Regions from separate parts of the Bradyrhizobium sp. CCGE-LA001 genome, predicted to be linked through region 1. Evidence: predicted binding sites of a transcription regulator. Region 1 holds the regulator's gene; each other region holds the start of a gene.
What was found. Region 1 encodes PhoB, which activates phosphate uptake and scavenging genes when phosphate is short. Its sites were predicted from a motif close to TGTCATNNANCTGTCAT; they were not measured.
Positions count from the first base shown of each region.

Region 1 (9,702 bases):
CGCTCTTGACCGCGTCGGCGACCTTGGGAAGCTGGCTTTCGCTGGTAAGCAGATAGGACGGCAGTTCGCATGCCGGGGGCACGGCCGGAGCAGCAGGCGCAGCATCGCCGGCGCGCGCCAGGGGCGCGGCGAGGTTACCGCATAGCAGGACCAGGCTCAGGAGAACCTTCGCCTTCATCAGCCCCCTCCCGCCAGATCGGCGTTGCCGACGGCGTTCTTGGTTTTCGCACCGCTCTTGTCAGCCACACGCTTGTACCACGAAATCACCCAGGCCACCCCCCACATGATCAGGATTCCAGAGAGACTAATCAACGCATGCATGGCTGCGCCGCCGGAGACCTCGGCCAGGATGAAATGGCCGGCGAAAGCCAGGAAGACGCCGAGGCAGAAGATCTCGAGGGAATGCTGGCCGCACAGGATCAGCGGCCGCAGCCAGGGCGATTTCAGGCCCGGCCAGGTCCGCGGCAGGAAGCGCACCGTGAGCGCCGCCAGCGCCAGGAAATGCGCAAAGCGCAGCACATCGAGATCGGTCTTGTCGATCGGATACATCCATTGCTCGATCCGCTTCGGCATGAATTGGGAGAGCTGCGGCACGTACCAGGTCAACGTCACGTAGAACGCCGCAACGAGATAGGCGATCGAGATCCACATCGTCACCGGCGAGGCCAGGATACGTGACATGCGCCGCGCACCTCCGAGTGCGCACCATGCACCGAACACGAACAGCAATTGCCAGGCGAAGGGATTGAACGCCCAGAAGCCGTTCGGATAGGCCGACAAATAGAGATCGTACTCCCAGGTGACCGCGTACAGCAGCACCGAAAGCCCGAGGGTGACGTCGGGCCGCCATTTCATCGACCACAGGATCAGCGGAAGCGCCAGCATCAAGACGATGTACAGCGGCAGCACGTCCATGTTGACGGGACGGAAACGCAGCAGCAGCGCCTGCACGATGGTGACGTCCGGCTGCTTGAGGAAGTCCATGATCCCCATCTCTTCGGTGTAGAGCGGGTTCTCGAACCTGGTCGCCACATAGGAGATTTCGGCGAGGAAGATCGTGAACAGGAAGACGTGGGCGACGTAGATCTGCCAGACCCGGCGCAGGATGCGCGCCGTGGCGATGAGAACGCCGCTCTCCAGCATCGCCCGGCCGTAGACGAAAGCGGCTGTGTAGCCGGAGATGAAGATGAAGATCTCGGTGGCGTCGCTGAGGCCGTAATTGCGGATGGTGAACCAGGTGAGCAGGCTCGGCGGCAGATGGTCGATGAAGATCAGCCACAGCGCCAGCCCGCGGAACAGATCGAGCCGCAGCTCGCGCTCGCCGATGGCCGGCAGCGTGATGGCCGGCGCGGCGACGCGGGGCCTCGCCCCCGCAGGCTGGGCGGTTCCCGCGATCGTCGATCCCGTCACTTGGTCGGCAATGGTCATCGGGGACTCAAAACCCTTCCGCAAATCGCGACGTGTGAGGCAGTGTATCGATCCGGCCGATCTCTCGCAAAGCGGCCAGATCACATCGCGGTGTCCTTCCCCGCGAATTCTGGCGGGACGATGTCGCCAAGGCCGTCTCGCGGCGTTTGGTTCCCGGCCGGGGAATCGGTATGATGGCCACATGTACCGCGCCGTGACCCGCCAGATCGAAGTGACCGTCGAGCCGAACTTTGTTCCGGAGCAGTCGTCGCCTGACCGCTCGCGCTATTTCTGGTCTTACACGATCGTCATCACCAATTCCGGCGAGGAGACCGTGCAGCTGAAGACGCGGCACTGGATCATCACCGACGCGTCCGGCCGGCAGCAGGAGGTCAAGGGCGAGGGCGTGGTCGGCGAGCAGCCGATCCTGGCTCCCGGCGAGCGCTTCGAATACACCTCCGGCGTGCCGCTGACGACGGCCTCCGGCTTCATGACCGGTCGCTACCAGATGGTCAGCGAGAGCGGCGAGCGCTTCGACATCGACGTGCCGACGTTCTCGCTCGACAGCCCCGACAACAAACGGGTGTTGAACTAGGGGCGGTGTCATTCCCCGCGAAGGCGGGGAATCCAGTACGCCGCGGCCTCTCGACTCAATCGCTGCCGTCTCGGAGTACTGGATCGCCCGGTCAAGCCGGGCGATGACAGCGAGGGTGTGGCAAACAGCCTTCGCGACCGCGTCCTTGCGAGCGCAGCGAGGCCCTACGCGTCCTCCACGCCCGCCTCATCCGGCGTGAACTGGTACACCGACGAGCAGAACTCGCAGGTCACGACGACCTTGTCGTCCTTCACCATCGCGGCGCGATCGTCAGCCGAAAAGCTCTTCAGCATGGAGGCGACCGCATCGCGCGAGCAAGAGCATTGCGCTTTCAGCGACAGCGGGTTGAACACACGCACACCACGCTCGTGAAACAACCGAAACAGCAGCCGCTCGCCGGAGAGCTCGGGATCGATCAGCTCGACGTCCTCGACGGTCTCGATCAGCGAGCGCGCCTCGACCCAGGCGTCGTCTTCCGTGACGCTGTGCACCTCGGTGCCTTCGGGCGCATCGCCGGGATGCAGGTCCGCCTGCCGTGCGCGCTCCGGCGCCTTCGGCAGGAACTGCATCAGCATGCCGCCGGCGCGCCAGCGATGCTTGCCGCCGTCGCTCGAGCGCCATTCCTCGCCGACCGCAAGGCGCACGCGCGTCGGGATCTGCTCGGAGCGCAGGAAATATTCGTGGGCGGCCTCTTCCAGGCCGCCGCCGTCGAGCGCGACCAGGCCTTGATAGCGGCTCATGTCGGGGCCCTGATCGATGGTCATGGCGAGATGGCCGCGGCCGAGCAGCGCGCCGGAGTTCAAGCCAGAATCCTTGGCCTCGCCGAGACGCGCGGCATCGTAGCGCGCGTAAGCGCGCAGGCGATCCGGGGCCATGTAATCGACGACCAGGAACGACACCGGACCGTCGGTCTGGGCCTGGAGGATGAAGCGCCCCTCGAATTTCAGCGCCGAGCCGAGCAGCGTCGTCAGCACGATGGCCTCGCCGAGCAGCTTGCCGACGGGCGCGGGATAATCGTGCTTGGTCAGGATGTCGTCGAGCGCCGGGCCAAGCCGCACCAAGCGGCCGCGCACGTCGAGCGCATCGACCTCGTAAGGCAGCACGGCGTCATCGATCGGAACCGCTGATGGTGCGCGAACCGGGCCTTCGGGCCCGGCTTTCATGTCAGGAGATTGGGAAACCATGGCGCTCTATCTGGGGTCTGAGATGGGGATTGGAAGGGGGTGCGATCCGGATGCAGAATGGATCACACGAAAGCACGACAAGATCAGTGTCGTCCCGGGACTCGCAAAGCGCGAGCCCGGGACCCATAGCCACATGATTACATCACAACGCGAGATGACAACCCCGAGTCCTCGCCAAACAACTTCCTGTGGCTATGGATCCCGGATCGGCGCGCCGCTGTGCGGCGCTTGTCCGGGACGACAGTGTGTGCAAGGCGGTCGCCGGGCTTCCACCGGCGCTACTTCACCGCGTCGAAGCACCAGGCCAGAATGCCCTTCTGCGCATGCAGACGGTTTTCGGCCTCGTCGAACACGACCGATTGCGGGCCGTCGATCACTTCGTCCGTGACCTCCTCGCCGCGATGGGCCGGCAGGCAGTGCATGAACAGCGCGTCGGGCTTGGCCAGCGACATCAGCTTGCCGTTGACCTGGTACGGCTTGAGCACGTTGTGACGATGCTCGCCCTCCTTGTCGCCCATCGACACCCAGGTGTCGGTGACGACGCAGTCGGCGCCCTTCACCGCGGCTTCCGGATCGGTGCCGAGCACGATGGGCGCGTTGGTCGCCTTGATCCAGTCGCGCATCACCTTCTTGGGTGCGAGCTCCGGAGGCGTCGCAACATTGAGCTGGAATTTGAAGCGCTCGGCGGCGTGCGCCCAGGACGCCAGCACGTTGTTGTCGTCGCCGGTCCAGGCCACCGTCTTGCCCTCGATCGGGCCGCGATGCTCCTCGTAGGTCATGAGGTCGGCCATCACCTGGCAGGGATGCGAACGGCGCGTCAGGCCGTTGATGACGGGCACGGTCGCATAGGCGGCAAGCTCCAGCAGCGCCTCGTGATTGAGGATGCGGATCATGATGGCGTCGACATAGCGCGACAGCACGCGCGCGGTGTCGGCGATGGTCTCGCCGCGGCCGAGCTGCATCTCGGCGCCGGTGAGCATGATGGGCTCACCGCCGAGCTGGCGCATGGCCACGTCGAACGACACCCGCGTCCGCGTCGAAGGACGCTCGAAGATCATCGCCAGCGTCTTGCCTTGGAGCGGCCTGACCGGCTGATGCGCCTTCTGCTTCGCCTTCATGGCGGAGGATGCGGCGAGCATGCGCTTGAGCTCCGACAACGGGAGCTCGTTGATGTCGAGGAAGTGTCTCGGCGACTTGCTCATCAGCTTGCCGCCCGCTTGGTCTGACTGGACGAGATCGCAGCGCAAGCACGCTCGAGCCGCCCGACGCTGTCCTCGATCTCGGCTTCGGTGACGATCAGAGGCGGCAGGAAGCGCACGACATTGTCGCCGGCACCGACCGTGAGCAGCTTTTCGTTGCGCAAGGCGGCAACGAGATCAGCCGAAGGCACCACCGCCTTGATGCCGATCAGCAGACCTTCGCCACGGACTTCGCTGACGATATCGGGGTGGCGGTCGATCACAGAGGCGAGCTTCTGCTTGAGCAGCAGCGACATCTTCTGCACGTGATCGAAGAAGCCGGGCTTGAGCATGACGTCGAGCACGGCATTCGCAGCGGAGATCGCGAGCGGATTGCCGCCGAAAGTCGAGCCGTGTGAGCCGGGCCCCATGCCGGCGGCCGCCTCCGCAGTGGCCAGCACCGCACCGATCGGGAAGCCGCCGCCGAGCGCCTTGGCCAGCGACATCACGTCAGGCGTGACGCCGGTGCGCCGGTGCGCGAAGAGATCGCCGGTACGCCCCATGCCGGTCTGCACTTCGTCGAAAGCGAGCAGCAGACCCTTCTCGTCGCAGAGCTGGCGCAGCGCCTTGAGGAAGGCGGGCGTCGACGAACGCACGCCGCCCTCGCCCTGGATCGGCTCGATCAGGATGCCGGCGGTCTGCGGACCGATCGCCTTCTTCACGGCGTCGATGTCACCATGCGGGACCTGGTCGAAACCGTCCATCGGCGGGCCGAAACCTTCGAGATATTTTGCAGATCCGGTCGCGGCCAGCGTCGCCAGCGTGCGGCCGTGGAAGGCGCCTTCGAAGGTGATGATGCGATAGCGTTCCGGATGGCCCTTGGAGAAGTGATGGTGGCGGACCAGCTTGATCACACCCTCCAGCGCTTCGGCGCCGGAATTGCAGAAGAACACGAAGTCCGCAAAGCTCTCGTTGCACAGGCGCACGGCGAGCTTCTCGCCATCCGGGCTCTGGAACAGGTTCGACATGTGCCAGAGCTTCGTCGACTGCTCCTGCAAGGCCTTGACCAGCGCCGGATGGCAATGGCCGAGCGCGTTCACCGCAACACCCGAGGTGAAATCGAGATAGCGATCGCCATTGGTCGCGATCAGCCAGCAGCCTTCGCCGCGCTCGAAACCAAGGTCGGCCCTGGCGAAAACGGGAAGCAGATGCGGCGCGGCGCTGTTGGTCATGACCATCACTTGGATGTTGCATTTGAATGTTGAGACCTGCCTGGTATGCCTTGCGCAGCGCACCATTGACCGGTCCGGAAAACGAAACGTGCCGCCTTTTAAGGGCGGCACGCGGCACTATCTTATGCCTGGCAAGACGGGTGTCAATGCCGCCCGGAAAGCCTCGCGAAACGCTGATTCCGTAGTCTTGCGGTGCCGATTTTGCGGGGTTTTCACCACGGAACATGTGGAAGCGAGTCGGCGGACTCTTGCGCGGGAGTCACGCCATATTGTAGCGTTTGGACTGTCAGATACGACATCTCGTGCAGCGGTTCTGATCCCAAGAGTCCTCATGTACCGGCGTAAACGTTCGGGCGCTCGTTGCGCGCCCGGCGAGCCTTAAGGGATTCTGGCGGCACGGGTTTTTTCAAGGCTTAGGCATTCGCTGCGAGGCCCCAGGATGGCGGCGCGCAGCGAGGGAAAGGGTGCAATGACGGTTTTGACCTGGTCCGATGATCGCGTCGAGCAGCTGAAAAAGCTCTGGGAGGCCGGACTTTCGGCCAGCCAGATCGCGGCTGAGCTCGGCAATGTGACCCGCAATGCCGTGATCGGCAAAGTGCACAGGCTCGGCCTGTCCGGCCGCGCCAAGAGTCCGTCTTCGGCCGCGCCCCGGCCGCGCAAGGCGCGTCCGGCGCAGCACATGATGCGGGTGACCCGTCCGATCTCACGCGGCAACACCGCGCTGGCGCAGGCCTTCGAGGTCGAGGTCGAGGCAGAGCCCGTCACCTACGACAACGTGGTGCCGATGAGCCAGCGGCTGTCGCTGCTGGAATTGAACGAGGCGACCTGCCACTGGCCGGTCGGCGATCCCTCGAGCCCGGATTTCTTCTTCTGCGGCGGCAAGGCGCTCTCCGGCCTGCCCTACTGCGCCCAGCACTCGCGCGTCGCCTATCAGCCCGCAGCGGATCGTCGGCGCGCGCCGGCCAAGCCGAGCACGCGGTGAGCGGGGTTTAACTGACTGCAAGGACAGCAGCCGTCGCGCGATGACGGCTCCAATTGCTCGGTGTCACCCCCGCGAACGCGGGGATCCATAACCTCAGGGCGCAAGTGTTGCGCGAGATGGTCACACCGAGTCGTCGCCCAACCACGTCTTGTGTTTATGGGTCCCGGGTTCGCGCTGCGCGCGCCCCGGGACGACAGTTGAGATTGTAGCCACAGCTGCCAGCGAACAAACTCAAAAACCTTACGTCTGCTCCGCCTTCGCAAACCGATCGTCGAGCGCATAGCCGGCACCGCGGACCGTGCGGATCGGGTCCTGCTCGCGGCCGAGATTGAGCAGCTTGCGCAGGCGGCCGATATGGACGTCGACGGTGCGTTCGTCGATGTAGATGTCGCGGCCCCAGACGCTGTCGAGCAGTTGCTCGCGCGAGAACACGCGGCCCGGATGCTCCAGGAAGAACTCCAGAAGGCGATACTCGGTCGGGCCGAGATCGATCGGCCGGCCCGAGCGCGCGACGCGGCGCTTGTCGCGGTCGAGCTCGATGTCGCCATAGGCCAGCACAGTGGCGAGCCGCTCCGGGCTTGCCCGCCGCAGAAGGCCCTTCACCCGCGCCAGCAGCTCCGGCACCGAGAACGGCTTGACGATGTAATCGTCGGCGCCGGTCGCAAGACCCCGCACCCGCTCGCTCTCCTCGCCGCGCGCGGTGAGCATGATGATCGGCAGCTGCTTGGTCTCGGGACGGGTGCGCAGACGCCGGCACAGCTCGATGCCTGACAGCCCCGGCAGCATCCAGTCGAGCACGATCAGATCGGGGATGTGTTCCTTGAGGCGAGTGTCGGCGTCGTCGCCGCGCATCACCGTCTCCACGTCATAGCCGTCGCCTTCGAGGTTGTAGCGCAGAAGCTCGGTGAGAGCTTCTTCGTCTTCAACCACCATAATGCGTGCGCCCATGTGGTCGTCGCTCCTTAAGTCGTCAGGTATTCGGGACCGTCGTGGCGAAGGTCGTCATGTCGCCCTTCGGCCGCTTGTCGGTCATCGCCTGACCCTCGATCATGTAGAACACGGTCTCGGCGATGTTGGTGGCGTGGTCGCCGATCCGCTCGATGTTCTTGGCGCAGAACATCAGGTGGATGCAGAACGAGATGTTGCGCGGATCCTCCATCATGTAGGTGAGGAGCTCGCGGAACAGCGAGGTGCAGATGGCGTCGACCTCCTCGTCGCCCTTCCACACCGCCATCGCCGCCGGCAGGTCATGCGCGGCATAGGCGTCCAGCACCGACTTGACCTGCTGCTGCACGAGGTCGGTCATGTGCTCGAGGCCGCGAAACAGCTTCAGCGGATGGAAGTCCGCATCCAGCGCGGCGACGCGTTTGCCCATGTTCTTGGCGAGGTCGCCGATGCGCTCCAGATCGGTCGCGACGCGCATGGCGCCGACGATCTCGCGCAGGTCGACCGCCATCGGCTGGCGGCGGGCGATGGTGAGCACGGCGCGCTCCTCGATGCGCTTCTGCAGCGCGTCGAGCTCGGCGTCGATGGTGACGACGCGCTGGCCGAGTGCGACGTCGCGGCGGATCAGCGCGTCGACGGAGTCGACGATCATGCGCTCGGCGATGCCCCCCATCTCGGCGACCAGGCGGGTGAGCTCCTGGAGGTCGGTGTCGAAGGCCTTTGCGGTATGTTCAGAACCCATGTCCCGTCTCCTCAGCCGAACCGGCCGGTGATGTAATCCTGCGTGCGCCGGTCGCTCGGCGACGTGAAGATCTTGCTGGTGTCGTCGAACTCGATCAGCTCGCCGAGATACATGAAGGCGGTCTTGTCGGAGACACGGGCCGCCTGCTGCATGTTATGGGTGACGATCGCGATCGTGTAATTTTCGGACAGTTCCTGGATCAGCTCCTCGACCTTGGCGGTCGAGATCGGATCGAGCGCCGAGCAGGGCTCGTCGAACAGGATCACCTCGGGCCGCACCGCGACGGTGCGCGCGATGCAGAGACGCTGCTGCTGGCCGCCGGAGAGCGACAGGCCGGAGGCGTTGAGCTTGTCCTTGACCTCGTTCCACAACGCGCCGCCGCGCAGCGCCTTCTCGACCCGATCATCCATCTCGGATTTCGAGATCTTCTCGTAGAGGCGGATGCCGAAGGCGATGTTCTCGTAGATCGTCATCGGGAACGGCGTCGGCTTCTGGAACACCATGCCGACGCGGGCGCGCAGCAGGTTGAGGTCGAGCTTAGGATCGAGGATGTTGGTCTGATCCAGCAACAGCTGGCCGGTGGCACGCTGGCCCGGATAGAGATCGTACATCCGGTTGAAGATGCGCAGCAGGGTCGACTTGCCGCAGCCCGACGGGCCGATGAACGCCGTGACGCGGTTGGTGCCGAGCGCCAGATTGATGTTCTTCAGCGCGTGGTGCTCACCGTAATAGAAGTTCAGGTTGCGCGCGGTGACCTTGGCGGGCGCCTCGGGCAACGGCTGCGAGCCGGGGTGAACGGTCGGCGCACTGACGGAAACAGACATTTCGCTCATTTTGCAGTCCTCTCGGCGCCAAGGATGCGCGCGCCAATGTTCAGGGCAAGCACAGTCAGAGTGATGAGCAGCGCGCCGCTCCAGGCGAGTTGCTTCCAATATTCGTAGGGGCTCTGCACGAAGTTGTTGATGGTCACCGGCAGGTTGGCCATCGTCTTGTTCAGGCCGAGGCTGAAGAACTGGTTCGACAGCGCCGTGAACAGCAGCGGCGCGGTCTCGCCCGCGACGCGGGCAGTCGCCAGCAGCACGCCGGTGATGAGGCCGGAGCGCGCGGCCCGATAGGCGATGCGCTTGATCACCAGCGACCGCGGCAGACCGAGCGCGGAGGCCGCCTCGCGCAGCGGGTTCGGCACCAGCAGCAGCATGTCTTCGGTGGTGCGCACCACGACCGGGATCACGATGACGGCGAGCGCCAGCGCGCCGGCGATGGCCGAGAAGCCCCGCATCGGCACCACCACCGCGCCGTAGATGAACAGGCCGATGATGATCGAGGGCGCCGACAGGAGAATGTCGTTGATGAAGCGGATCACCGAGGTCAGCTTGTCGTTGCGGCCGTACTCGGCGAGATAGGTGCCGGCGAACAGGCCGAGCGGCGCGCCGATGC
Region 1 is NZ_CP013949.1:7,545,345-7,555,046, forward strand. Features, by position in the region: gene BCCGELA001_RS34295 (SGNH/GDSL hydrolase family protein) at 1-178, opposite strand, end outside; gene BCCGELA001_RS34300 (OpgC domain-containing protein) at 178-1,428, opposite strand; gene apaG (Co2+/Mg2+ efflux protein ApaG) at 1,610-2,002, shown strand; gene BCCGELA001_RS34310 (Hsp33 family molecular chaperone) at 2,167-3,186, opposite strand; gene argF (ornithine carbamoyltransferase) at 3,465-4,388, opposite strand; gene BCCGELA001_RS34320 (aspartate aminotransferase family protein) at 4,388-5,596, opposite strand; gene BCCGELA001_RS34325 (GcrA family cell cycle regulator) at 6,066-6,578, shown strand; gene phoB (phosphate regulon transcriptional regulator PhoB) at 6,819-7,526, opposite strand; gene phoU (phosphate signaling complex protein PhoU) at 7,549-8,265, opposite strand; gene pstB (phosphate ABC transporter ATP-binding protein PstB) at 8,277-9,098, opposite strand; gene pstA (phosphate ABC transporter permease PstA) at 9,095-9,702, opposite strand, start outside.

Region 2 (9,702 bases), 3.9 Mb from region 1:
CGGACATGGCGGGAGCGTTTGGCAGGGAAAATGGGCCTGATCAAGCCTCATTTGGTGATTGCGGGGGCCTCCGGCCAGCCCCATATCGGCCCTCGGGAGGGACGACCTTCCCGTTTCTCAGCACCTCAGCGGGGACGACCCTGCCTTGAATGGAGGGTCGTCATGGCCTGGAGCATCCTGTTCGTCGCCGGTCTTCTCGAAATCACCTGGGCGATCGGGTTGAAATACACTGAGGGCTTTAGCCGGCTTGTTCCGTCCGTCGTCACGCTCGCGGCCATGGCCGGCAGCGTCATCCTGCTCGGGCTCGCGCTCAAATCACTGCCCGTGGGAACCGCCTACGCGGTCTGGACCGGGATCGGCGCGGTCGGCACCGCGACGCTCGGGATTTTTCTGTTCGGCGAGCCGGCGACCGCCCTCCGGCTTGCCAGCATCGGGCTGATCGTTGCCGGCATCATCGGGCTGAAGCTCGTCACTTGACGAGCTGGACCACCCACCAGGTCAGCGCGGCGACGATTGCCGAGGCCGGGATCGTGATCACCCAGGCATAGACGATGGAACTGGCGACGTTCCAGCGCACCGCCGAGACGCGGCGGGCGGCGCCGACGCCGACGATGGCACCGGTGATGGTGTGGGTGGTCGAGACGGGAACGCCGAGGAACGTCGCCATGAACAGGGTCACGGCGCCGCCGGTTTCGGCGCAGAACCCCTGCATCGGCGTCAGCTTGGTGATGCGCAGGCCCATGGTGCGCACGATGCGCCAGCCGCCCATCAGCGTGCCCAGCGCCATCGCGGCCTGGCAGGACAGCACCACCCAGAACGGCACTGAAAATTCGCTGCCGAGATGGCCCTGCGAGTAGAGCAGCACGGCGATGATGCCCATGGTCTTCTGCGCGTCGTTGCCGCCATGGCCGAGCGAATAGAGCGAGGCGGAGGCGAATTGCAGGATGCGGAAGGCGCGATCCACCGCGAACGGCGTCGAGCGCACCGAGGCCCAGGATACGATCGCCACCAGCAGCATCGCGAGCAGGAAGCCCACGAGGGGCGACAGCACGATGGCCAGCACCGTCTTGGACAATCCGCTCCACACCGCCGCCGAAATGCCCGCCTTGGCGAGACCGCCGCCGACGAGCCCGCCGATCAGCGCATGCGACGACGAGGACGGGATGCCCAGTGCCCAGGTCACGAGGTTCCAGACGATGGCGCCGACGAGTGCTGCAAAGATCACCTGGGCATCGACCACAGCGGGATCGATGATGCCGGTGCCGATGGTCTGGGCGACGTGCAGCCCGAACACCAGGAAGGCGATGAAATTGAAGAACGCAGCCCAGAACACCGCGAATTGCGGCCGCAGCACACGGGTCGAGACGATGGTCGCGATCGAATTGGCGGCGTCATGCAGGCCGTTCAGGAAGTCGAACAGCAACGCGACGGCGATCAAGCCGACCAGGATGGGGAGACCCAACGCAGCATCCACGGCGGCCCGCCCTACACTTGCTCGATGACGATGCTGTTGATCTCATTGGCCACGTCGTCGAAGCGGTCGGCCACCTTTTCGAGATGGTCATAGATCTCGACCCCGACGATGAAATCCATCGCATTGCCGTCGCGATGCTTGAGGAACAGCTCCTTCAGGCCGATGTCGTGGAGATCGTCGACGCGCCCCTCCAACTTGCCCAGCTCTTCCGTGATCGCGGTCAGCATGGCGACGTTCGGGCCGATCGACTGCATCAAAGGCAGCGCGCGTCCGACCAGATTGGCGCATTCGATCAGGAGCCCACCGATCTCGCGCATCGGCGGCTCAAAGGTGCGGACTTCGAACAGCATCACCGCCTTGGCGGTCTGCTGCATCTGGTCGATGGCATCGTCCAGCGACGTGATCAGGTTCTTGATGTCGCCGCGGTCGAACGGGGTGATGAAGGTGCGGCGCACCGCCGTCAGCACCTCACGGGTGATGTTGTCGGCATCGTTCTCGAACTGGTTGACCCTCTGGCAATAGACCGGCGTCTCCTCGCCTCCGTTCAGCATGCCCTGGAGCGCGATCGCGCCCTGGATCACGGTCTGGGCATGACGGTCGAACAGGTCGAAGAAGCGTTCTTCCTTGGGCAGGAAAGCACGAAACCATCGCATCATGGGGATAGGCTACCGGCTGGAAATGGTCAGGCCCGAACGGGCTGTCATGAAACTGTCATAGACCATTTTCGATCCGCGCGCGTGTCATCTCGCGCGCGGAGCCGGATCATCCACCGCTTTCCAGCGGCGAGTAAATCGACGGTAGATCAATTACTTAGAGCGATCGTCGGAAGTAATGCGCAATTTCGCCGATGACACCGCGGCGGAAGGTGAGCACGCAGACCACGAAGATCGCGCCCTGGATCACTGTCACCCATTGGCCAAACCCCGCCAGATATTGCTGCATGGCGATGATCACGAAGGCGCCGACCACGGGACCAAAGATGGTGCCGAGACCGCCAACCAGCGTCATCAGCACGACCTCGCCCGACATCGACCAGTGCACGTCGGTGAGTGAGGCGTTCTGTGCCACGAACACCTTCAGCGCACCGGCAAAGCCGGCCAGCGTGCCCGACAGGACGAAGGCCAGGAACTTGTACTGATCGGTGCGATAGCCCAGCGAGATCGCGCGCTGCTCGTTCTCGCGGATCGACTTCAGCACCTCGCCGAACGGGGAGTTGATGATGCGGAAGATCAGGAGGAAGCCGGCGAGGAAACTGACCAGCACCACGTAATAGAGCACCGTCGGCTTGGAGAGGTCGAGCACGCCGAACATGCGCCCCTGCGGAATGCCCTGGATGCCGTCCTCACCATGGGTGAACGGAGCCTGGAGATAGATGAAGTACAGGAGCTGCGACAGCGCCAGCGTGATCATCGAGAAATAGATGCCCTGGCGGCGGATCGAGATGTAGCCAGTGATGATCGACAGCGCGAACGCCGCGACGACGCCAACGAGGATGCCGAGCTCGGGTGGCAGCGCCCACACTTTCAGCGCATGCGCGCTGCAATAGCCCGCCGTTCCCAGGAACATCGCGTGGCCGAACGACAGCAGGCCGCCATAGCCGACCAGTAGGTTGAAGGCACAGGCGAGCAGCGCGAAGCACAGCGCCTGCATCACGAAGAACGGGTAGACTCCCGTGAACGGCACCGCCGCCAGCAGCAGCGCCATCACCACGAAAACGATCATCTCGTCGCGCATGGCGCGAGGACTTACCGGCAGCGTGTCGTCCGTCAGGGTCGTCATATCAGGCTGCCCTTCCCGTCAATCCCGTTGGCTTCACCAAGAGCACCAGCACCATCAGCACGAACACGACGGTGTTGGAGGCCTCGGGATAGAAATATTTGGTCAGGCCCTCGATCACGCCGAGCGCAAAGCCGGTGATGATGGAGCCCATGATCGATCCCATGCCGCCGATGACGACCACCGCGAACACGACGATGATGAGGTCGGCGCCCATCAGCGGCCGCACCTGGTTGATCGGTGCCGAGAGCACGCCGGCGAGCGCGGCAAGGCCGACGCCGAGACCGTAAGTCAGCGTGATCATGCGCGGCACGTTGATGCCGAAGGCGCGCACCAGCGTCGGATTTTCAGTGGCGGCGCGCAGGTAAGCGCCGAGCTGCGTCTTCTCGATCAGGAACCAGGTCGCAAGGCACACCACCAGCGAGAACACGACGACCCAGCCGCGATAGATCGGCAGGAACATGAAGCCGAGATTCATGCCGCCCTTGAGCTGGTCCGGAATGGCGTAAGGCAGGCCCGAGGAGCCGAAATAGTTCTGGAAGACGCCCTGCACGATCAGCGCGATGCCGAAGGTCAGCAGCAGGCCGTAGAGGTGATCGAGCCCGGTCAGCCATTGCAGCATGGTCCGTTCCAGGATCATGCCGAAGATGCCGACGATAATCGGCGCCAGCAGCAACGCCCACCAATAATTGATGCCGCCGAGGTTCAACAGGAAATAGGCGACGAACGCGCCCATCATGTAGAGCGCACCGTGGGCGAAGTTGATGATGTTGAGCATGCCGAAGATCACGGCAAGTCCGAGACTGAGCAGCGCGTAGAACGAGCCGTTGATCAGTCCCACCAGTAGCTGAGCGTAAAGAGCCTGCATCGATCCCGCACCCGGTCCCTTCGGCGTTCCCTAGAGCTGCCCGCCGGCTCGCAGCCGGCGGGCTGTTGGTCTTACTTCTTGAGCAGCGCGCACTTGCTCTCGGACAGCGGCGTGAACGCCTGGTCGCCCGGCACCGTGCCGACGAGCTTGTAGAAATCCCACGGCCCCTTGGACTCCGAGGGCTTCTTGACCTCGAAGAGGTAGGCGCTGTGGATGGTGCGGCCGTTGGGCTGAATCTCGCCCTTGCCGAACAGGTCGTCCTCGGTCGGCATCGACTTCATCTTCTCGACGATCTTGACGCCGTCATGCGGGTTGCCGCCCAGCGCTTCCAGTGCCTTGAGGTAATGACGAACACCCGAATAAACGCCGGCCTGCACCATGGTCGGCGGCGCATTGTTCTTCATCTTCTCCGCGAAACGCTTGGAGAACGCCCGGGTCTGATCGTTCATGTCCCAATAGAACGTCTCTGTGAAGTTGAGGCCCTGTGCCGTCTCCAGACCGATGGCCTTGACGTCGGTGAGGAACAGCAGCAGTGCCGCGAGCTTCTGACCGCCCTTGACGATGCCGAACTCGGCCGCCTGCTTGATCGTGTTCGTGGTGTCGCCGCCGGCATTGGCAAGACCGATGATCTTGGCCTTGGAGGCCTGCGCCTGAAGCAGGAACGAGGAGAAATCCGGCGTGTTCAGCGGATGCTTGACGCCACCCACCACTTTGCCGCCATTCGCAGTGATGACAGCCGTGGTGTCGCGCTCGAGCGCGGCGCCGAAGGCGTAGTCGGCTGTCAGGAAGAACCAGGTGTCACCGCCGGCCTTCACCAGCGCCTGGCCGGTGGTATGGGCCAGCATGTAGGTGTCGTAGGTCCAGTGCACCGTGTTGGGCGAGCACTGTGCGTTGGTGAGGTCGGAGGTCGCCGCACCCGAATTGATGTAGACGCCGTTCTTTTCCTTGACGACGTTGTTGACGGCCAGCGCGACGCCCGAGTTCGGCACGTCGACGACGATGTCGACCTTGTCGACGTCGAACCATTGCCGCGCGATCGTGGTCCCGATGTCGGGCTTGTTCTGGTGGTCACCCGAGATGATGTCGATCTTCCAGCCCTTCGCCGCCAAGCCGGAATCCTCGACGGCCATTCGTGCCGCCAGCGTCGAGCCCGGTCCGCCGAGGTCCGCGTAGAGCCCGGACTGATCCGACAGCGCGCCGATCTTGACGGTCTTGTCCTGCGCGGATGCAACGCCTGCCGCGGCGAAGGTCAGCGCGGTAGTCAGCAGCAATGACGCAATCGACCTGGTGTTCATGCAACTTTCCTTTTTCAATTCTTCTTTGGCGTTCTAGACGCCGAGATAGGTGTGGAGCTTGTCCATGTTGGCGGCAAGCTCGGCGTTGGAAAACCCGTCAATGATCTTGCCGTGCTCGACCACATAGTAACGGTCGGCGACGGTCGATGCGAAGCGGAAGTTCTGCTCGACCAGGAGGATGGTGAAGCCCTCCTTCTTGAGCCGCGCAATGGTGTGGCCGATCTGCTGGATGATGACGGGCGCAAGGCCCTCGGTCGGTTCGTCCAGCATCAGGAAGCTCGCGCCGGTGCGCAGAATGCGCGCGATCGCCAGCATCTGCTGCTCGCCGCCCGACAGCTTGGTGCCCTGGCTCTTGAGCCGCTCCTTCAGGTTCGGGAACAGATCGAAGATCTGATCGAGCGGGAGTCCGCCTTCCCGGACCACCGGCGGCAGCATCAGATTCTCCCGCACGTCGAGGCTGGAGAATATCCCCCGCTCCTCCGGGCAAAACGCGATGCCCATCCGCGCGATCCTGTCGGAGGTCGCGCGGATGATGTCCTGGTTGTTGAATTTCACCGAGCCGGTACGCTTGCCGATGATGCCCATGATCGACTTCAGCGTGGTCGTCTTGCCGGCGCCGTTGCGCCCGAGCAGGGTGACGACCTCGCCCGCATTCACGTCGAAGTTGATCCCGTGCAGGATGTGGGACTCGCCGTACCAGGCTTCCAGGTTGCGGACTTGAAGGATGTTTCCACCGGTCGCAGCCTTTACCGGAGCCTCGGCGATCGCAGTGTCAGGCATGACCGGCTCCCAGATAGGCTTCCTTGACGCGCTCGTCCTTGGTGAGCTCCGAGTAATGGCCCTGCGCGAGCACCTGCCCGCGCGTCAGCACGGTGATGATGTCGGAGAGATTGGCCACGACGCTCAGATTATGCTCGACCATCAGGATGGTGTATTTCGCGGAGATGCGCTTGATCAGCGCCGCGATCTTGTCGATGTCCTCGTGGCCCATGCCGGCCATCGGCTCGTCCAGCAGCATCATCTCAGGGTCGAGTGCCAGCGTCGTTGCGATCTCCAGTGCGCGCTTGCGCCCGTAGGGCATCTCGACTGCGGGCGTGTTGGCAAACTCGCTGAGGCCGACATCGTTCAACAGCTCGCGCGCGCGGTCGTTGAAGCGGTTGAGCACGGATTTCGAACGCCAGAAGTCGAACGAGGAGCCGTGCTGGCGCTGAAGCGCAACGCGGACGTTCTCCAGCGCGGTGAGATGCGGAAATACCGCCGAAATCTGGAACGAACGAACCAGACCCATGCGGGCCACGTCGGCCGGCGCCATCGCCGTGATGTCCTGCCCCTTGTACAGAATCTTCCCGGCAGACGGTTTGAGGAACTTGGTCAGAAGGTTGAAGCAGGTCGTCTTGCCGGCCCCGTTCGGGCCGATCAACGCATGGATGCTCCCACGGCGAACCTTGAGCGCAACGTCGCGTACGGCGAAGAAGCCCGCGAACTCCTTGGTCAAGCCTTCCGTTTCGAGAATGAACTCATCAGCCAAACAGATTTCCCCCTGCCCGCGCAACGCGCTGGCCGCGCGTGGCTGTCCTTGTTTACTTCGGCTTTCCGGAGGTCTTGGAGCCTATCCTTGGAGCCCATCCGGAACGCCGCCTCCGGGCGCGGAATATGCCGGAGGTGACGGGGGTTAGGCAAGGCGGAAAGCTGAGCAGATCAGGCCTCCGACTGGGATACAAATGCTCCCTTAGTCGGAGATGTTTGATGCGCCTGCCCGGCCTCCCGGTTCGCAAAAGCACCGGTCGTCAAGTCGTCGTTAACGGTCTTTCGTCCCGCGCGCCAGCCTTCATAGAAAATTTTCCCGCGGCGAGGATCATGTGCGGGCTTTTGAATGCCGGGAATATTGTTTTGGATTTCGCAAGCGCCGCGCCCTCCGTCGTCAAGTCGATCAGGCAGCGTGATCTCCTGAACACGTGGCTGCGACTTTATGCGCGCCAGCAGGTCGCACCGGCGATCTGGGAGTACCAGCCCGCGCGCCTCGAGGAAGAGCTGTCCGATCTCATCTATTACACGGTGGATGGCTCGGGGCCGACACCGCACCTGATCATCCAGAGCGAAAACACGCGCATCTCGCGCGCCTATGGGCACACCGGCAAAGGCATCCTGCTGCACGACTATGTCGGACCGCGGCTCGCCCCCTTCGTAATGCCCGCCTATCATGAATGCGTCGCGCGCGGGCTTCCGATCTACAGCGTTGCCGATGTCGACGATAGCTCCGGACGCATCGTCGCCTATGAGCGGCTGCTGTTGCCGTTCCTGACCGAGGACAAGGTCAGCCATATCATCGCGTCGGTGAAGACCTTCTGCGAGGACGGCGGCTTCGAGATCAAGAACCTGATGCGCGGAAATGACGCGCCACCGCGTCCCCGGCTACGCGCCGTGATCGATCGCGACCTGTTTCATCGCGCCCCTGGCCGCATCGCGGCGGCGGACGTGGTCGAGCTTGCCGACCAGTCCAGCTCAAGCGTTCCCGCCGAGATTATCGAACTGAACTAACGGTCGGCGCGGCCCGGCACCGAAGTTTATTTGGTCCTGACTTCCTTGGCGTAGATGTTCGGCTTGAAGCCGACCAGCAGCTTGCCGCCGATTTCCAACACCGGCCGCTTGATCATCGATGGTTGCGCTAGCATCAACGCCAGCGCCTTCTTCTCGCTGAGGCCTTCCTTGTCGGAATCGGGCAGCTTCTTGAAGGTCGTGCCGGCGCGATTGAGCAACGTCTCCCAGCCGACCTTGTCGCTCCACTGCTTGAGCTTGTCCTTCTCCACTCCCGCCGTCTTGTAGTCGTGAAACTCGTAAGCGACGCCATGGCTGTCGAGCCATGCGCGCGCCTTCTTCATGGTGTCGCAGTTCTTGATGCCGTAGATGATGTTGGGCAAATCGTTCCTCGCGCATGCGTGATGCTTCGGCTGCGGCGTTGTACGAAACTCCGGTTCGCGCGACAATATTGCGAACCACGCCAGACCTCCAAACGGACAGATCATGCACGTCACCCACGATCCTGCAGCCGCCACATCGCCGACCATCGATTTCAACAGCTTCCTCGCGGTCGATATCCGCGTCGGCACCATCGTCGATGCAAAACCGTTTCCGGAGGCGCGCAAGCCGGCCTGGCGATTGTGGATCGACTTCGGCCCTGCGATCGGCGTGCGCAAGAGCTCGGCGCAGATCACCGAAAATCATCCGCTGGAGACGCTGGTCGGGCAACAGGTCGCCGCCGTCGTCAACTTCCCGCCACGCCAGATCGGCCCCGTCGTCTCCGAGGTGCTGACGCTCGGCTTTCCCGATGCCGACGGAAAGGTGGTGCTGGTGCAGCCGAGCAAGCCCGTGCCGAACGGCGGACGGCTGTTCTAGCCTCAGGGCCGCTGCGGAATGTTCAGCCCGCGCTGCACGGCCGGACGCGCAAGGCCGCGTTCGAGCCAGGCACCGACCGACTTGAACTGGGTGAATTCGACCAGATCGCCCGCGCCGTAGAAGCCGATGAGATTGCGCACCCAGCCGAGCATGGAGATGTCGGCGATGGTGTAGTCGTCATCCATGAACCATTGCCGGCCGGCGAGATGCGTCTCCATCACGCCGAGCAGGCGCCTGGCTTCATCGACGTAGCGGTCACGGGGCCGCTTGTCCTCGAAATCCTTGCCGGCGAATTTGTGGAAGAAGCCGACCTGGCCGAACATCGGCCCGATGCCGCCCATCTGGAAGTGCACCCATTGGATGGTCTGGTAGCGACGCGCGGCGTCCACCGGCAGCAGCTTGCCCGTCTTCTCTGCGAGGTATTGCAGGATCGCGCCGGACTCGAACAGCGGCAACGGCCTGCCGCCGGGGCCGTTGGGATCGAGGATCGCCGGGATCTTGCCGTTGGGATTGAGCGAGAGGAACTCGGCCGTCTTCTGGTCGTCCTTGCCGAAATCGACGAGATGGACCTCGTAAGGCAATCCGATCTCTTCCAGCATGATCGAGACCTTGACGCCGTTGGGTGTCGGCAAGGAGTAGAGCTGAAGCAGCTCGGGATGCTTGGCCGGCCAGCGCTTGGTGATGGGAAAGGCGAACAGATCGGACATCGGGACCTTGGGAGCATGGACTGAGGCGCGCCCAATCTAGGCAAGACGCCGCACGGCGCAAGTCGCTCTTCGTCCCGTGGAAGGCTTAAGGCGGCAGCGTTGCCAACGCCACGATCGGGATCCTCACTTGATACTGCAGTCGATACTCAGTGAACCGCTGGCCCGTGATCAAAAGCAGAGCCGTAAAGG
Region 2 is NZ_CP013949.1:3,652,146-3,661,847, reverse strand. Features, by position in the region: gene BCCGELA001_RS16795 (peptide chain release factor 3) at 1-7, opposite strand, end outside; gene sugE (quaternary ammonium compound efflux SMR transporter SugE) at 163-477, shown strand; gene BCCGELA001_RS16785 (inorganic phosphate transporter) at 470-1,474, opposite strand; gene BCCGELA001_RS16780 (DUF47 domain-containing protein) at 1,486-2,130, opposite strand; gene BCCGELA001_RS16775 (branched-chain amino acid ABC transporter permease) at 2,285-3,253, opposite strand; gene BCCGELA001_RS16770 (branched-chain amino acid ABC transporter permease) at 3,255-4,118, opposite strand; gene BCCGELA001_RS16765 (ABC transporter substrate-binding protein) at 4,190-5,413, opposite strand; gene BCCGELA001_RS16760 (ABC transporter ATP-binding protein) at 5,447-6,193, opposite strand; gene BCCGELA001_RS16755 (ABC transporter ATP-binding protein) at 6,186-6,941, opposite strand; gene BCCGELA001_RS16750 (hypothetical protein) at 7,271-7,951, shown strand; gene BCCGELA001_RS16745 (ArsC family reductase) at 7,978-8,331, opposite strand; gene BCCGELA001_RS16740 (tRNA-binding protein) at 8,435-8,806, shown strand; gene BCCGELA001_RS16735 (glutathione S-transferase family protein) at 8,809-9,513, opposite strand.
Region 2: BCCGELA001_RS16780 (DUF47 domain-containing protein) is a predicted target of PhoB. The motif match lies at 2,173-2,189, and genes of this name have one in related genera.

Region 3 (9,702 bases), 400 kb from region 1:
CTTTGCGAAGAAACGTCTCTAACCCCTACTCCCCGATCACCGCATTCAGCCGATCCCTCAGCGCGACGATCTCGTCCTTCATCGCGACCAGCTCCGACACCGAGCAATCCGACGCCGCCAGGATCGATTGCGGCACGGCGCGCGCCTTGTCCTTCAGCGCGTGGCCCTGTGGCGTCAGGGCGATCAGCACCTGACGTTCGTCCTCTTTCGACCGCGTGCGCTTGACGAGATGAGCAGCCTCGAGCCGCTTGAGTAGCGGCGTCAGCGTGCCGGAATCCAGGAACAGCTTCTCGCCGATGTCCTTCACCGGCACGTCGTCGCGCTCCCACAGCACCAGCATCACCAGATATTGCGGATAGGTGAGGCCAAGCCGGTCGAGCAGCGGCTTGTAAACGCGGTTGAAGGCGTGCGCGGCCGAATAGACCGCGAAGCAGATCTGGTTGTCGAGCCGCAGCGGCGCGTCCGCCGCCGATGGTTTTCGGGCCATGGAGAATCTCACGGGGATTTGCCGCATTGTGGGGGTGCGCGGCCGCATATTCAATTGCGAACAATTAAATGTGAGACTTTACGATTTAGATTGCGCACAATCTAATTGTCTGCGATATAGACCGCGTCCACCCGAACCCCCAGGGAGATGAAAATGTCCGTGAACGTCCTCTACAAGACCAGCGCCAAGGCGACCGGCGGCCGCGACGGCCATGCGGCAACCCTCGACGGCGCGCTCGACGTCAAGCTGACCACGCCGAAGGAGCTCGGCGGCGGCGGCGGTGCCGGCAACAATCCCGAGCAGCTGTTCGCGGCCGGCTATGCCGCCTGCTTCATCGGCGCGATGAAGTTCGTGTCCTCGCAGGGCGGCCCCAAGGTTCCCGCCGACGCCTCCGTGACCTCGACCGTCGGCATCGGCCCGCGCTCGGAGGGCGGCTTCGGTCTCGACATCGATCTGGCCGTCTCGCTGCCGGGCCTTGCCCGCACTGAAGCTGAGGCGCTGGTCGAGAAGGCGCACCAGGTGTGCCCGTACTCCAATGCCACGCGCGGCAATGTCGACGTTCGCCTGACAGTCGTCTGACCGACATGCGAATTGGCTGGCCCGGGATCCCCCTCGGGCCAGCCGCTTTCGCCGATTTGCCATTCCGCGGGATTGCGCCAAGGCGGCGCATACGCCCCTGCCCGCGGGGCCATTGCTGGCGTGCACGAACCTCGCTAGGCCTGTGATCAATTGTCGACACAGGGAAGCGAAGGCATGAGTTCTAAAGCCGCGGGTTCTGAAGCCGTTCTGGGCGCCATGAGCGGATTGCGCGTCATCGATCTCACGCGCGTGCTCGGCGGCCCCTACTGCACCCAGATCCTCGCCGACCATGGCGCCGACGTGATCAAGGTCGAGCCGCCTGCGGGCGACGAGGTGCGCGAATGGGGCCCTCCGTTCCACGAGGAGGACGCGGCCTATTTCATCGGTATCAACCGCAACAAGCGCTCGATCGGCCTCGACCTCGCCTCCGAGGGCGGCCGTGCCGTGCTGCTCAAGATGCTGGAGACCGCCGACGTCCTGATCGAGAATTTCAAGCCGGGCACGCTGGAGAAATGGGGCATCGGCAACGATGTCCTCAGCAAAAGATTTCCGCGCCTCGTGCATTGCCGGATCTGCGGCTTCGGCGCCGACGGCCCGCGCGGCGGCAATCCCGGCTATGACGCCATCATCCAGGCGATGACCGGCATGATCGCCGCGACCGGCTCGCCCGAGAGCGGACCGATGCGGATCGGCGTGCCGCTGGTCGACATTACCACCGGTCTCTATGCGGCGATCGGTATCCTGATGGCTCTGTCCGAGCGGCAGCGTTCGGGCAAGGGCCAGTTCCTGGAGACGACGCTGTACGAGACCGGCCTTGCCATCATGCATCCGCACACCGCGAATTATTTCATGCATGGCAAGCCACCCTCGCTGACCGGCAACGAGCACCCGAACCTCGTGCCCTACGCGATCTTCCCGACCAAGACCGACAACATCTTCATCGGCGTCGGCAACGACGGCACGTTCCGCAAGCTCGTCAAGGAGATCGGCAAGCCCGAGCTCGGCACCGACCCGCGTTTCGCCCGCAACAAGGACCGCATCGCCAACCGCGAGGCGCTACGCGCCGAGCTTGCCGCGGTGTTCAGCCAGCACGAGGCCGAGCCGCTGTGCAACCGTCTGCTCGCGGCGGGCCTGCCCGCAGGTCCCGTGCAGAAGATCGACCAGGCGCTGACCAACCCGCACACGGTCGCGCGCGGCGATATCATCGAGAAGGACTGGTACAAGGGCGTGGCCTCGCCGATCCGGCTCGACCGCAGCAAGCCGAGCCTGCGCCGCGTCCCGCCGAAATTCAGCCAGCACGCGGCGGAGGTGCTCGGCGAGTTCGGCTACTCCAAGGCCGAGATCGACTCGATGCTGGAGAAGGGCACGGTCTGCGGCCCCGAGCGCAAGCGCTAGGTCGCCGGCCTTCGACATCCGATATCCATGCCGCATTGCGGCGCGGGCACGCAGGTGCAGCGCGAACGAAAGCGGCTGCCCTCGGCATTCGCCTATTTTCCGGCTTCCCATTTCCTGCGCTTGCCGCTTTCGTTTCTCCCGCTTACACAGTCATGTGAACGTCATATGGCGCTGCTAGCGCAAGCGCTTCTTTAGTGACGGGCAAGGGAGGTTTTCTTGATGGCTCTTCGACATTTTGGTGCGGCTGCCGCACTCGCAATCACGGTCGGCTTGTCGGCTTCGCCGGCGCTGGCCGTGACCGAGATCCAGTGGTGGCACGCGATGACGGGCGCGAACAACGACGTCATCGTCAAGCTCGCCAACGACTTCAACGGCGCGCAGAGCGACTACAAGGTGATTCCGACCTACAAGGGCAACTACGCCGACACGATGAACGCCGGCATCGCCGCGTTCCGTGCCGGCAACGCGCCGCACATCATGCAGGTGTTCGAGGTCGGCACCGCGACCATGATGGCCGCGACCGGGGCGGTCAAACCGGTCTACAAGCTGATGCAGGACGCCGGCGAGAAGTTCGATCCCAAGGCCTATCTGCCTGCGATCACCGGCTACTACTCGACCTCGAAGGGCGAGATGCTGTCCTTCCCCTTCAACTCGTCGTCGACCGTGATGTGGGTCAATCTCGACGCGCTGAAGAAGGCCAATGTCGAGATTCCCAAGACCTGGCCTGAGGTGTTCGACGCGGCGAAGAAGCTGAAGGCGGCCGGCCACGCCACCTGCGGGTTCTCCAACTCCTGGGTCACCTGGGTCAATCTCGAGCAGCTCTCCGCCTGGCACAACGTGCCGCTCGCCAGCAAGGCCAACGGCCTCGATGGCTTCGACACCGTGCTCTCGTTCAATGGACCGCTCCAGGTCAAGCACCTCGAGAACCTGGTCGAGCTCCAGAAGGACAAGACCTACGATTATGCCGGCCGCACCAACACCGGCGAAGGCCGCTTCACGTCGGGCGAATGCCCGCTCTACCTGACCTCGTCGGCCTTCTTCGGCAACGTCAAGGCGCAAGCCAAGTTCGCCTTCAGCGCGGTGCCGATGCCTTATTATCCCGACGCTAAGGGCGCACCGCAGAACTCGATCATCGGCGGCGCCTCGCTCTGGGTGATGGGCGGCAAGTCGGCCGACGAATACAAGGGCGTGGCGAAATTCCTGACCTTCCTCTCGGACACCGATCGCCAGGTCTTCATCCACAAGTCCTCGGGCTATTTGCCGATCACCAAGGCCGCCTATGACAAGGCCAAGGCCGACGGCTTCTACAAGGACCAGCCCTATCTCGAGACGCCGCTGCTCGAGCTGACCAACAAGGAGCCGACCGACAATTCGCGCGGCCTGCGCCTCGGCAACATGGTGCAGCTGCGCGACGTCTGGGCGGAAGAGATCGAGCAGGCGCTCGCCGGCAAGAAGACCGCCAAGCAGGCGCTCGATGCCGCCGTCGAACGCGGCAACACGATGCTGCGCCAGTTCGAAAAGACCGCCGTAAAGTGAGATTATAAGCGGCAGGCCGTTAAGGCGGCCTGCCGCTTCGGGGCACCATGCAAAAGCAAGCCATCTTCCAATCAAAGCTGTTGCCCTATGCGCTGGTTGCGCCGCAGCTCGCGATCGTGCTGATCTTTTTCTACTGGCCGGCCCTGCAGGCCGTAATCCAGTCCTTCCTGCTCCAGGACGCCTTCGGCCTGTCGACCAGCTTCGTCTGGTTCGAGAATTATCTCGACCTGTTCAAGGACCGCGCCTATTTCGAGGCGATCGTCCGGACCTTCTTCTTCTCGTTCGCCATTGCGGTGTCGTCGCTGTCGTTCGCACTGCTGCTCGCCGTGATGGCGGACAAGCCGCTGCGCGGCGGAACGCTGTACCGCACGCTGCTGATCTGGCCCTATGCGGTGGCGCCGCCGGTCGTCGGCGTGCTCTGGATCTTCATGCTGCATCCCTCGCTCGGCGTGCTCTCGCGGTACTTGCGCAATCTGGGCATCGACTGGAATCCGCTGCTCGACGGTGACCAAGCCGCCGCGCTGATCATCCTCGCCGCCGCCTGGAAACAGATCTCCTACAACTTCCTGTTCTTCCTGGCCGGCCTCCAGAGCATCCCGCGCAGCGTGCTCGAGGCCGCCGCAATCGACGGCGCGCGTCCGATGCGCAGGTTCTGGACCGTGACCTTTCCGCTGCTGTCGCCGACCATCTTCTTCCTGCTGGTCGTCAACATCGTCTACGCCTTCTTCGACACATTCGGCATCATCGACACCATGACCCGCGGCGGGCCTGGCAAGTCGACGGAGACGCTGGTCTACAAGGTCTATACCGACGGCCTGCTCGGCGGAAATCTCGGCAGCTCGGCAGCGCAATCGGTGATCCTGATGATCATGGTCATCGTCCTGACCGGAATCCAGTTCCGCTTCGTCGAACGCAAGGTGACCTACTGATGGTGGAGGAAGAGGGCTTTCGGCGCTACATCGCCCACATCATCCTCTGGATCGGGATCGCGATCGTCGCCTTCCCGGTCTATCTCGCCTTCGTCGCCTCCACGCAGGACAACGCGGTGATCGCCAACGGCCAGATGTCGCTGCTGCCGGGCGGCCATTTCCTCGAAACCTACTATCAGACGATCTTCGTCGGCACGAGCGGCTCCACCCGCGAGCCGGTCGGCAACATGATGCTGAACTCGCTGGTGATGGCGCTCTTGATCGCCGTGGGCAAAATCGCGGTCTCGATCATCTCGGCCTATGCGATCGTCTATTTCCGCTTTCCGTTCCGGATGGCGATCTTCTGGATCATCTTCATCACCCTGATGCTGCCGGTCGAGGTGCGCATCTATCCGACCTACAAGATCGTCGCCGATCTCCACATGCTCGACAGCTATGCCGGCCTGTCGCTGCCGCTGATCGCATCCGCGACCGCAACGCTGCTGTTCCGCCAGTTCTTCATGACCGTACCGGACGAGCTGCTGGAAGCTTCGCGCATCGACGGTGCCGGTCCCTTCCGCTTCTTCTGGGATACGCTGCTGCCGCTGTCGCGCACCAACATGGCCGCGCTGTTCGTGATCCTGTTCATCCTCGGCTGGAATCAATATCTCTGGCCGCTGCTGATCACCACGCGCGACGACATGCAGACCATCCAGATCGGCATCCGCAAAATGATCACCACCACCGATGCGCTGACCGAATGGCCGATCGTGATGGCAACCGCCGTACTGGCCATGCTGCCGCCCGTCTTCGTCGTCGTCGTCATGCAGAAGCTGTTCGTGCGCGGGCTGGTCGAGACGGAAAAGTGAAGATGGCGAATGGTGAATGGCGAGTAGCGAATGGGGTCGCTGCGTCCGCCTGGCGTACTACCCCTTCCCCATTCGCTATTCCCTGCTCGCTATTCGCCGGTGCAACCCATGGCTAACGTCACCCTGCGCAACGTCCGAAAGACCTATCCCGGCGGCTTCGAGGCCATCAAGGGCGTCGACGTCGATGTCGGCGACGGACAGTTCTGCGTGCTGGTCGGCCCTTCCGGCTGCGGCAAGTCCACACTGCTGCGCATGGTGGCGGGGCTGGAGACCGTCACCGGCGGCGAGATCGACATCGGCGGGCGCGTGGTCAACGGAATCGAGCCGGCCGATCGCGACATCGCGATGGTGTTCCAGAACTACGCGCTCTATCCGCATATGAGCGTCTACAACAACATGGCCTATGGCCTGCGCAACCGCGGCATGGCGGAGGCCGAGATCAAGACCCGCGTCGAGGAAGCCGCGCGCGTGCTCGAACTGTCCGCCATGCTGGAGCGCAAGCCGCGCCAGCTCTCCGGCGGCCAGCGCCAGCGCGTTGCCATGGGCCGCGCCATCGTGCGCCAACCGAAGGTGTTTCTGTTCGACGAGCCGCTCTCCAATCTCGACGCAAAGCTGCGCATCGCGATGCGCGTCGAGATCCGCAAGTTGCAGCGTCGCCTCAACACGACGTCGATCTACGTTACGCACGATCAGCTCGAGGCGATGACGCTCGCCGACATTCTGGTGGTGATGAATGGCGGCGAGGTCGAGCAGGTCGGCAATCCCCTGGCGATCTACGAGAAGCCGGCGACGACCTTCGTCGCCTCCTTTATCGGCGCGCCGCCGATGAATCTGATGTCGACACGTCCCGAGGAGATCAGATCGCAGCTCGCCGGCAGCAACGCCGCTGACGCCGGCATCCTCGGCATCCGCCCGGAAGACTTCGTCATCACCGACCAGACCCCGGCCGGCGGCGTCGCCTTGCCGCTGACCGTGGAGGCGATCGAGCGCGTGGGCGCGGAAACCTTCATCTACGGCGCGCGCGCCGAGGAAGACCAGCGCGTCGCCGCTACCCCGGGCGAGCTGCCGCCCGGCGAAATCATCGTCCGCATTCCCGGAACAGAAGCGCCCGCCATCGGCCAGAAGATTCGCGTCGCCGCAGCGCGGGCGAAGCTGCATTTGTTCAGCGGCGACGGGCGGAAGCGACTCGAGGCCTGAGCGGGTTCCGAAAATCAGAGTATGAAAACAACCCCATGCACAGTAGACCGGGGCCTGTTTTCATTGGAGAAATTTCTCGCGAATTCGCCCTGCCCGGATTGCCCCGGCATCCACGTTCTCAGTGCCGCGAGCAAGGTCGTGGATGGCCGGGACGAGCCCGGCCATGACGCACTTGAGCTATGTCGCGCCTATCGATGGTGGAATCGGACCATCCACAGCCTCCCGCTACCTGCTTGAACCCGCAGGGGAACGTGCCCATATTGCTGATCAAGGGGTGCCGCTCGCGGGCCCTGATGCACCAAAGTCGCTTCGAGAGGACTTTGTAAACTATGTCTCGTGTTCCAACGCTCTCCAGTCCCTTCCTGCTGGGCTTCGACGAGATCGAGCGCGTGCTCGATCGGGTCGTCAAAGGCGCCGACGGCTATCCTCCCTACAATATCGAGAGGTGCAGCGGCGCGGACAACCAGCCCGAGCGTTTGCGCATCACGCTGGCGGTCGCCGGATTCACCCGCGACCAACTCGATGTAACCATTGAGGAAAACCAGCTCGTGATCCGCGGGCGGCAGCAGGACGACAAGACCCGGCAATACATCCATCGCGGCATCGCCGCGCGCCACTTCCAGCGCACTTTCGTGCTGGCGGAGGGGATGCTGGTGCTGGGCGCGGATCTGAAGAACGGGCTGTTGTCGATTGATCTTGCCCGGCCTGAACCGGAGAGGATCGTTAAGACAATCGCTATCAATGAGCACGAATAATGGAACGAGTAGCGGACTCGACCGCTTAGTGTTCCAGAGGAGTCGAGACCATGAGTGAAGGTCACGTTGCGTTCGAATACGAAGCCAAGAATGTCTCTCCGGAGACGCTGGCAACCCTGGGCGAAGGCCATATCGCCTATGTGAAACAGATCCGTTCAGAGGACGTGCCGGGCCTGTTCCCCGAGGCGCCCAAGATCGCGCCGGGCCTCAAGCTTTTCGCGCTCCACGCCGCCGACGGCACGCCGATCATGCTGACCGACAGCCGCGAAGCCGCGATTGCCAACGCCTGGAGCAATGAGCTGCAAGCGGTCAGCGTGCACTGAGCACACGCGCTTTCCGCGCGGACAGAGTTTCGAACGGGCACGCGAAAGCGTGCCCGTTTGCGTCTGAGCAGGTGCGCAGGATCAACTCGATCTGCACCGCGCGCTCTCAAATTGCTCACCTGACTCGAAGCTGCTTAGATGCGGCATGCCGCCCAAAGCCGAACGCCTCGCCAAACAACAATTGTGGTTTCCGGCCGGGCGCTATTTCCTGCGCACGATCAAGCGCGATGATGCCTCGCAGCGCTGGGCGGACTGGCTCTCCGATCCCTGGACGGTGCACGTGCTCAACACGTCGCCGCGTGCGATGACCAAGGCCGACATCGTCGAGTACATCAGATCCTTCGACCAGCGCGAACGACTACTGCTCGGAATCTTCGAACGGGGCAGCCGCGCGCATGTCGGCTTCATCCGCCTCGACATCGATGCGGTGGCAAGCGAAGCGCTGGTCAGCGCCGTGATCGGAGAAAAGGAGCACCGCAATGCCGGCGCCACGGTGAACACTTTCATCCCGCTGCTCAAATTTGTGTTCGACGATCTCGAGCTGAGCCGCATCCGCGCGTTCGTGCTGGAACGAAACCAGACGACCATTGAATATCTGTCGAAGCTCGGCTGGACGCTCGAGCCAGAACCCGACAATCCCGTGCGATCGCACACGGATGGATCGCTTCTGGTGCTGCGTCGGATGACCTGGGACAGGCCCGGTTTCCAGGCCTGGTTGAAGAGCCCGATCGGGCAGCGCATCGTGAAACGCATGGAAGCGGCTCGGGGTTGATCCCCGGCCGCTCCCTTTGTCTGCTTACGCGATCAATCAGTACTTCGCGACGACGGGCGATCCGCCGAACCGATAGTTGATGCCCACCTTCACGATGTCGATGTCCTGACGGATATCGATCAATGCGGTGGTGGGGGCGACCGAATTGGTGAACCCCACGCGCTTGCTGTCGAAGCCGTAGTGAGTGTACTCGATCAAGGCCGACCAGTTGGGAGCGAAGGCCCATTCGACACCGGCACCTGCCACCCAGCCCACGCGATCGGTGCTGGCACTTGAATTACAGGGATCAAAAACGAGGAATCCCACGCCGGGACAAACGAAACCGCCGATCGACGGGAAATTGTTCAGGCTGTACCGGTCATGCGCAAATCCGACGCCGCCCTTGCCATAGACGAGGACGCGATCCCATGTGTAGCCGAGCCGACCCGTGATGCTGGCGACCCAATCGGTGCGGCTCGATAGAGTGGCGGGCGCGCCGGTCTTGCCGGCGAAGAACGGATCGTTGGCCGTGCCGTGAAGATCGGTGGCCGTGAAATCGCCGGCAATCCCGAGCACCCAGTTACTGGCAAATTGATAGTCGCAACCAGCCTGAACGCCGCCTACAATTCCGACGTCGCCGTTCACCCCAATGCGATCACCAGGCACATTGCCGATGGTCATTGCGGGCGAGATAAGCGCTCCCGTTCCGATGCCAGGATCCGTGAAACCCGTTCGGCTCGCACCGCCGCCGACATGACCGCCGACATAGCAGCCGGTCCAGCTGAAAGGCACGGCCGCCGCGATCGGCGCCTTCGTATAGGGACGGGCACCCAAGTCCGCGGCCTGAGCGGAGCCTGCGACAATCAGAGCCGACGTCGCCAGTAGCAGTCGCTTCATCATCA
Region 3 is NZ_CP013949.1:107,816-117,517, forward strand. Features, by position in the region: gene BCCGELA001_RS00465 (GIY-YIG nuclease family protein) at 1-22, shown strand, start outside; gene BCCGELA001_RS00470 (MarR family winged helix-turn-helix transcriptional regulator) at 26-487, opposite strand; gene BCCGELA001_RS00475 (organic hydroperoxide resistance protein) at 641-1,066, shown strand; gene BCCGELA001_RS00480 (CaiB/BaiF CoA transferase family protein) at 1,241-2,461, shown strand; gene ugpB (sn-glycerol-3-phosphate ABC transporter substrate-binding protein UgpB) at 2,681-3,997, shown strand; gene ugpA (sn-glycerol-3-phosphate ABC transporter permease UgpA) at 4,045-4,926, shown strand; gene ugpE (sn-glycerol-3-phosphate ABC transporter permease UgpE) at 4,926-5,774, shown strand; gene BCCGELA001_RS00500 (sn-glycerol-3-phosphate import ATP-binding protein UgpC) at 5,883-6,971, shown strand; gene BCCGELA001_RS00505 (Hsp20 family protein) at 7,301-7,726, shown strand; gene BCCGELA001_RS00510 (DUF1150 family protein) at 7,777-8,049, shown strand; gene BCCGELA001_RS00515 (GNAT family N-acetyltransferase) at 8,195-8,821, shown strand; gene BCCGELA001_RS00520 (outer membrane protein) at 8,858-9,702, opposite strand, start outside.
Region 3: ugpB (sn-glycerol-3-phosphate ABC transporter substrate-binding protein UgpB) is a predicted target of PhoB. The motif match lies at 2,610-2,626, and genes of this name have one in related genera.